DNA from 2 places in the Billgrantia diversa genome. Region 1 is predicted to be linked to the other one. Evidence: predicted binding sites of a transcription regulator. Region 1 holds the regulator's gene; the other holds the start of a gene.
The links. The regulator LexA, encoded in region 1, represses DNA repair genes until DNA is damaged. The targets are predictions, from matches to a motif close to TACTGTNTANNTANACAGTA.
Positions count from the first base shown of each region.

Region 2: the regulator LexA is predicted to act here: its motif matches at 1,199-1,218, upstream of HNO52_RS06615 (LexA family protein).

Region 1 is NZ_CP053382.1:1,992,091-1,995,665, forward strand. Features, by position in the region: gene HNO52_RS09280 (energy-coupling factor ABC transporter permease) at 1-171, shown strand, start outside; gene dinB (DNA polymerase IV) at 174-1,223, opposite strand; gene lexA (transcriptional repressor LexA) at 1,365-2,012, opposite strand; gene HNO52_RS09295 (TetR/AcrR family transcriptional regulator) at 2,212-2,880, shown strand; gene HNO52_RS09300 (L,D-transpeptidase) at 2,882-3,400, shown strand; gene nagZ (beta-N-acetylhexosaminidase) at 3,519-3,575, shown strand, end outside.
Region 2 is NZ_CP053382.1:1,406,971-1,410,545, reverse strand. Features, by position in the region: gene HNO52_RS06625 (YqaE/Pmp3 family membrane protein) at 206-379, shown strand; gene HNO52_RS21215 (hypothetical protein) at 547-681, shown strand; gene HNO52_RS06620 (LexA family transcriptional regulator) at 847-1,098, opposite strand; gene HNO52_RS06615 (LexA family protein) at 1,236-1,676, shown strand; gene HNO52_RS06610 (Y-family DNA polymerase) at 1,679-2,959, shown strand; gene HNO52_RS06605 (hypothetical protein) at 3,024-3,221, shown strand.

The DNA of each region.
Region 1 (3,575 bases):
GGTGCTACCGATCCTGAGGCGGTCTATTTGGCCAAGGAGTACGCGCTGTTCCTGCCGTTGCTTATGCCCTCGGAAGCCTTCATCACCGGCATGCTGCTCAGTGTGCTGATGGTCTACCACCCCGAGTGGGTCGCGACATTCAACGATCACCGCTATATCGATACCAAGTGAGCCTACAGTGGCAGGCTGAGCTGGCGCCGAGCGTCGTCAGCCACCAGCCGTACCCCGACGCCCAGCAGGCGCACCGGACGCTGACGCCTGGCCCATGCCTGTTCCATCAGCGTGGTGAAGGTGTCGAGCGTGGGCAGGCCGCCACGGGAATCGAGAGTGGTGAGAGAGAAGTCGTCGAAGCGCACCTTGACGAAAACACCAGCAATAGGCGGGTGGCCATGGCGGGCAAGGCGTGCCTCGAGGCGTTCGTATAGCGGTGGCAGCTGAGTGTGGCAGTTCGCCAGGTCGGGCAGATCGGTGGCGAAGGTAGTCTCCACGCTCACCGATTTGCGCTCGCGCTCGATGCGTACCGGCCGGTCGTCGATGCCACGTGCCAGCTCGAACAGGCGCCGCCCGAACTTGCCGAATTCCTGCAGCAGACGTTCCAGCGGAACGCGCTGAAGGTCGGCACAGGTAGCGATCTCCAGGGTTTGAAGGCGCTTGGCCGTGGCCGGCCCGACGCCGTGCAGCTTGGTTACCGGGAGCGCGCTCACGAAGTCGTCCACTTGGGGCGGCGTGATTACGGTGAGGCCGTCCGGCTTCTCCCAGTCGCTGGCAATCTTGGCCAGGAATTTTGCTGGGGCGGCACCCACCGAGACGGTAATACCCACGCGCTTGGTGCATTCCTCCTTCAGCCAGCGTGCCATCCAGGTGGCGCTGCCCGAGAAGCGGGTCACGTCGGTGACGTCGAGAAAGGCCTCGTCCAGGGAGAGCGGCTCCACCAGCGGTGTCAGCTCATGAAAGATCGCCAGTAGCTGCCGCGAAGCCTCACGGTAGCGATCGAAGTCGCCGGGCAACAGAGTGAGGTGAGGGCACAAGCGCAACGCCCGCGCCGTCGGCATGGCGGAATGGATGCCGTAGGCCCGGGCCGGGTAATTGCAGGTCGAGATGACGCCGCGCCCTTCGGCGCTGCCGCCGATCGCCAAGGGAATATCGCGCAACGCCGGGTTGTCGCGCATCTCCACTGCGGCGTAGAAGCAATCGCAATCGGCGTGCAGGATCTTGCGGCTCATCGATACGTTGTTCCGCTCAACTGGAGCGCTTTCTGGGCGACGACCAGACAAAGCGGAACTCGACGAGGAAGCGGAGTTGACTGTAGTCAATGAGCATTCCGAGGAGAGCTCCAACGCCGTATGGTCGAGTTCAGGAAGCGATCAACCCAAAGCTTGGCCGCTGCCGCCGCGTATGACTCCCACCCCGATACCCTCGATTTCGAGCGGCTGATGGCGCAAGTCCACCTCGATGGGAGCGAAGTCAGCGTTTTCGGCTTCCAGCACCACGCGGTGCCCCTGACGGTGGAAGCGCTTGACCGTGACCTCGTCCTCCAGCCGTGCCACCACGATCTGGCCGTCGCGCACGCGGTCGGTGCGGTGCACGGCCAGCAGGTCGCCTTCCAGGATGCCCGCATCCTTCATCGAAAGCCCGCGGACCTTGAGCAGGTAATCGGCCCGGGGTGTGAAGAATTCCGGGGGCAGGGGACAGTAGCGGTCGATGTGCTCGGCGGCGAGAACGGGGCTGCCGGCCGCGACCTCGCCAATGATCGGTAGCCCCTCGGCATTCGGCTCGTTGACAGCGGCGTCGGCCTCCTGGGCCGGCAAGCGAATGCCACGAGAGGTGCCGCGGATCACTCTGATGACCCCCTTGCGCTCGAGTGCTCGCAGATGTTCCTCGGCGGCATTGGGAGAGCGAAAACCCAGCGCCCGGGCAATTTCAGCACGGGTCGGAGGGTAGCCGAACTCGTTCATGGTCTTGACGATGAAGTCATAAACGTTCTGTTGGCGCGAGGTGAGAGGGCGTGTCATGGCAAACTCCAGTGGCGTGACTGCCGTATTGGTCAAGTATACAGCATGGAAGCCCATACAGTAAAAAGGGGATCGTTCATCGCCGCCAAGCGTCTGAAGACGTTTAAAACGCTACTGGTTGTCTATTCATTGAGTGACGAGTCGTAATGACGTAGACTTTTGTAATGTTTAAAACAGACGTTTCCAGCGGGAACTGATCATGGCCCAGACCGATACCGTCACCCGTATTCTCGACACTGCCGAGGTGCTGTTCGCCGAGCGCGGCTTCGCCGAGACCTCGCTGCGTACCATCACCAGCAAGGCACGCGTCAATCTCGCCGCGGTCAATTACCACTTCGGCTCGAAGAAAGCACTGATCCAGGCGGTCTTCTCTCGTTATCTCGATCCCTTTACCATGCGTTTCCATCACGCCCTGGATGAGTTGGAGGCGCGTCACGCCGGCGGCGTCATTCCGCTTGAAGAGCTACTGGAAACCATGGCGCGAACCGTGCTCGAAGTACCCGCAGAGAAGCACAGCCTGAAGGTGTTCATGAAGCTGCTGGGGCTTGCCTACAGTCAGGCTCAAGGGCACTTGCGGCGCCACATCCAAGAAGAGTACGGCAGCGTCTTTACCCGCTTTACCGAGTTGGTAAGGCGCGCCACCCCGGAGCTGCCCGATGCCGAGCGATTCTGGCGCCTGCATTTCGTTCTCGGTACGGTGATCTTCACGCTGTCCGGCCTCGACGCGCTGCGCGATATCGCCGAGAAGGACTACCAGGAGCACGTCTCGGTGCGCGATTTGATCCGACGCTTGCGCCCTGTGGTAGTTGCTGCCATGAACGCGCCTCTACCGCCGCCACCCGCCGCGCAGCCGGCCAAGGCGAGCTGACATGCACACCCCTCGGCTGGATGCATTGCCGCCCCGGGATGGGTGCTGGTTGGAGGTCGATATCGGTCGCCAATGCCTCATCCAGTGGCTGGGCGAGCAGCCCCAGAGGGAGTGGCTGGTGTCGACGGCGCTGGCGGGCACGGGGCAGCGCGAGAGCAGCGGTTGCACACCGTTGGGCTGGCATTACGTGCGGGCGGCGATCGGTGCCGGTCAGCCGGCGGGTACGGTGTTTCGCGGCCGGCGCCCTACCGGCGAGGTCTATAGCGCGGCACTGGCTGACGCCCACCCCGAACGTGACTGGATATTGACCCGCATTCTGTGGCTGTGCGGACTCGAGCGTGATGTCAATCGAGGTGGCGACGTCGACTCCCAGAGGCGCTATATCTATCTACACGGCACACCGCCGGACCAGCCGATGGGGGCACCCCGTTCGCATGGTTGTATTCGCATGCGTGACGAGGCGTTGCTGGAAGTCTTCGCCCTGGCATTGCCGGGCACTCCCGTCTGGCTGCACGAATGACCCAATAGGGCCGCTTGCCGGTTCCAACAGAGTTCGAATCAGGTGTGCCATGGATGGCTGTTGCCGTAGGCGGCTTTAGTCTAGAATCAGCTCCCTTTCTGCCCCAAGGACTCCGATCATGACCCAGACCCACGGCCCGGTGATGCTCGATCTGGAAGGCACCGCATTACGTAAA
Region 2 (3,575 bases), 590 kb from region 1:
CCAAGGCCGGCATCGATCCGCTTTGGCTACGGAGCCGGTTAATGCCTGGATTGACTCTTGGCGCACCGAAGAAGGGGCTTACCTCCTGACACCTACCGGCAATTCGTGTTTGATTTCGAAACAGTAAGTCAGTCCGCGCAGACGACGCCTGAAAATACGCTAGGCTTGAGGCAGGATCAGGAGCCGCATCAAAAAGGAGTTGGATATGGCATTTACCGCAACAGACCCCATCAAGATGATCTTCGCCCTCTTGTTACCGCCAGTTGGCGTGTTCCTGGAGGTCGGCCTGAAGGGCCACTTCTGGCTGAACATACTGCTGACGTTCCTGGGTTTCATCCCTGGCATCATTCACGCTTTCTACGTAATACTTAAACACTAGCTGCTCGAGACTGTCAGCGTCGTTTAATTCGGCCTAGGGCAACGAGTCCATAAGGTGCGGGGCGCTAAAACCTTATCTGGCTTTTTTCGCTCTCGCACCTCGAGCCGATAGCTGACTTACATCGCCTCAGAGGCCTTCCCGACTACTCGTTCAAGATATCCTCGGCAATGGGCGCCAGCCGGGCCATGCCCACCATCACCCTGACCCGCCGCGACGTCGACCAGCACCGCTACGTGGTCACCGATCGCGACGCCTTCACCTGCGTTAAGGCCTACAAAGAAGCCGAGTGGGCTGAATTTTGAGTCTACGATTCCCTGCAAGATCGGACACGAACCCGGCCAACAGGCCGGGTTCATTATTTACTGCTCGCGAGGTTACACCGCATACCGCCGCGCCTGGCTGACCTACCACCCCACGCAGATCCGATACTCGAGCAATCAGCGAATGCCGTGGCCCCGCCGTCGGCATCAGCCGTTAGGCACCGCCGATCCGGCGGGTACGGAAAAGCCGCTGCTCGCCGTCAGCTCCGCTACTACCAGGTCCGCATGTCTTACCGGCCGCGCTTCGTCCACGACGAGCTGATCCCCCTCCATGATCGGCCCATTCACGCCGGCCTCATCGCTCACTTCCACCAGGTAGCAACTTGCCCTGAAATGCTTGAGGTTGAGCCCCTCCATGGCTGGATGCATGCCCGCGCACAGCGGACCCAAATAGTTCACTCGCATACCCCTGCCCCGTCTCACTTTTCTCTATGATGGTCGCCCAGCGGCTAACTTCCATTAGCGTTTGCCTGTTGCCTGGAAGCGACGTTGTCGACAATACTGTATAAAACTACAGCTGTGCAAAGGGACTCACCATGAAACTGGCAAACCTCATTCCGGCTCATTGCGAGCCGCCACCGCTTGCGCTTCCCTACCCTCTAGCCCTGGGCCGCGCTGGTCTCTCGGGCTTCCCGTCACCGGCACAAGATTACGAAGGCCGCACCCTCGACCTCAACGAGCGCTTCGTGAAGCGCCCCTCCGCGACGTTCTTCCTCACGGTGACTGGGGACAGCATGGTCAAGCTGGGCATCAATGAGGGCGATACCCTAGTGGTCGATCGTTCAATCGATCCCCGTCCTGGTCACATCATCGTCGCCTTGGTCGACGGCGAGATCACCATCAAGCGCTACGAGCTGAGGGGCAACGTGCCGTGTCTCTGCTCCGGCAACCCTCGTTATGCCCCCATCCCGCTCGTCGATCTGGATTGCCAGGTGTGGGGAGTCGTTCGCTCGGTCATCCACGAGTACACGGTATGAGCATGATCGGCCTGGTCGATTGCAACAGCTTTTACGTCAGCTGCGAGCGTGTCTTCCAGCCGCGGCTGCGCCGCCTCCCTGTCGGGGTGATGTCGAACAACGACGGCTGCGTCATCGCGCTCTCCAACGAGCTCAAGGCAACTGGCATCACAATGGGCACGCCGGCATTCGAGATCCAGCACCTGGCGCGCCAAGGCAGAATCCATCTCCTCTCGAGCAACTACGAACTCTACGGCGACATGAGCCAGCGCGTGCAGTCCGTGCTCGAGGAGTTCTCCCCCGGCGTTGAACCCTACTCCATCGACGAAATGTTCGTCCGCTTCGGTGGCTTCACCTCCGATCAGATGCTCGAGCATGCCCGGCAGCTCCATGACCGCGTCCGTCAATACACCGGAATCCCCGTCTGCGTCGGTGTCGCACCAACCCGAACCCTCGCCAAATTTGCGAACAGAGCAGCTAAAAAGATCCCTGCCTACCGCGGTGTGTGTGTACTCCAAGCCGATAGCGCCGAAACCAAAGCTCTACTCCAGCGCTTCGAGCTGGGCGATTTATGGGGCGTTGGCCGGCGGCTGGTGGAGCGGCTCGCTATTATCGGCATCCGCACCGGCTGGGACCTCGCCCAGGCCGACCCCAAGCGCATCCGCCAGCAATTTAGCGTCACGCTCGAGCGCACCGCCCTGGAGCTGCGCGGTATCAGCTGCATCGAGATGAACGACTTCCATGAGCCCCGGCAGCGCATCATGACCAGCCGCAGCTTCGGCAAGCTGACCGACAACGTCGGAGAGATCCGCGAAGCCATGCGACAGCACGGCCAACGCGGCGCCGAAAAGCTGCGTAGCCAGGGCAGCCTTGCCCGCGCAGTGCTGGTGTTCCTCAAGACCAACCCGTTCCGGCAGGACCTGCCGCAGTACACACCCAGCGCCGTGCTCGAACTGCCCCGGCCCACCGATGACAGCCGCGAGATTCTTCACGCAGCCGGCCAGGCCCTTCAGCGCATCTACCGCAAGGGTTATCTCTTTCAGAAAGGAGGCGTAATGCTGCTCGACCTGGTTGACGCCAGCCGGCAGCAGCTCTCTCTGCTCGACACGCCGCAGAGCGACACCGACAGGCAGCGCAGTGCCAAGCTGATGAACGTGATAGATGACCTGAACCGCACGATGGGGCGTGGCACCGTCAAGCTCGGCACGCCGAGCCCAGGAGCGGCGTGGCATTTGCGCTGCGCGAATCTGACCCAGCGATACACCACACGATGGGGTGAGTTGCCTGTGGCAAAGAGCCAGTGATGACTGCCGCCAACCTGCGATCCTACACTATGCTCGACAGCAGGTAGCTTCAGTGGAGGGCATTATGGACAAGGCCGTCATCGACGCAATCCGGAAAAAAGAGCAGTTGCCTGACAGCATGTCGGATTGCGAAATCGCCAAGGAATACAAAGGCACGTACACCGCCGCCAGGGCTGCCGTGAACCTGGAGCACAAGCTGCCTGACCAGATCCTCGCGGATGCCATGCGCAAGGTGTTTCCTTTCATGCGGAAGAAGAAATGAGGTCGGCCAGGCAGGTTTGATGCGTTGCGCCTCATTCACGGACCAGCTCAACCAGGGCCGCCCAAGGAGTGGCCTTCCTTAGGAACAAATTCCCGCTGCAGGCGCTTGATGCGTTGCTCGCCGCCGAATCGCCACGCGCACTGCGGCTGCAGAGCGGAACGGGCACTCTACTCTGGGCGCGCTGCTCCTTCTTGCGTACAATGGCCGGCCATCTCATCTCCTGCTCCCTGTCGCTCGACGGCGCGCGTCCCGGCGTTGCTGTGCGAGCTGTAAGCGCTTCGTTACCCAGATGTTACCGCAGGAGTTGGTCAGGCGATATGAGGTGGATCAAATGGTAATATCGGCGACACCTGG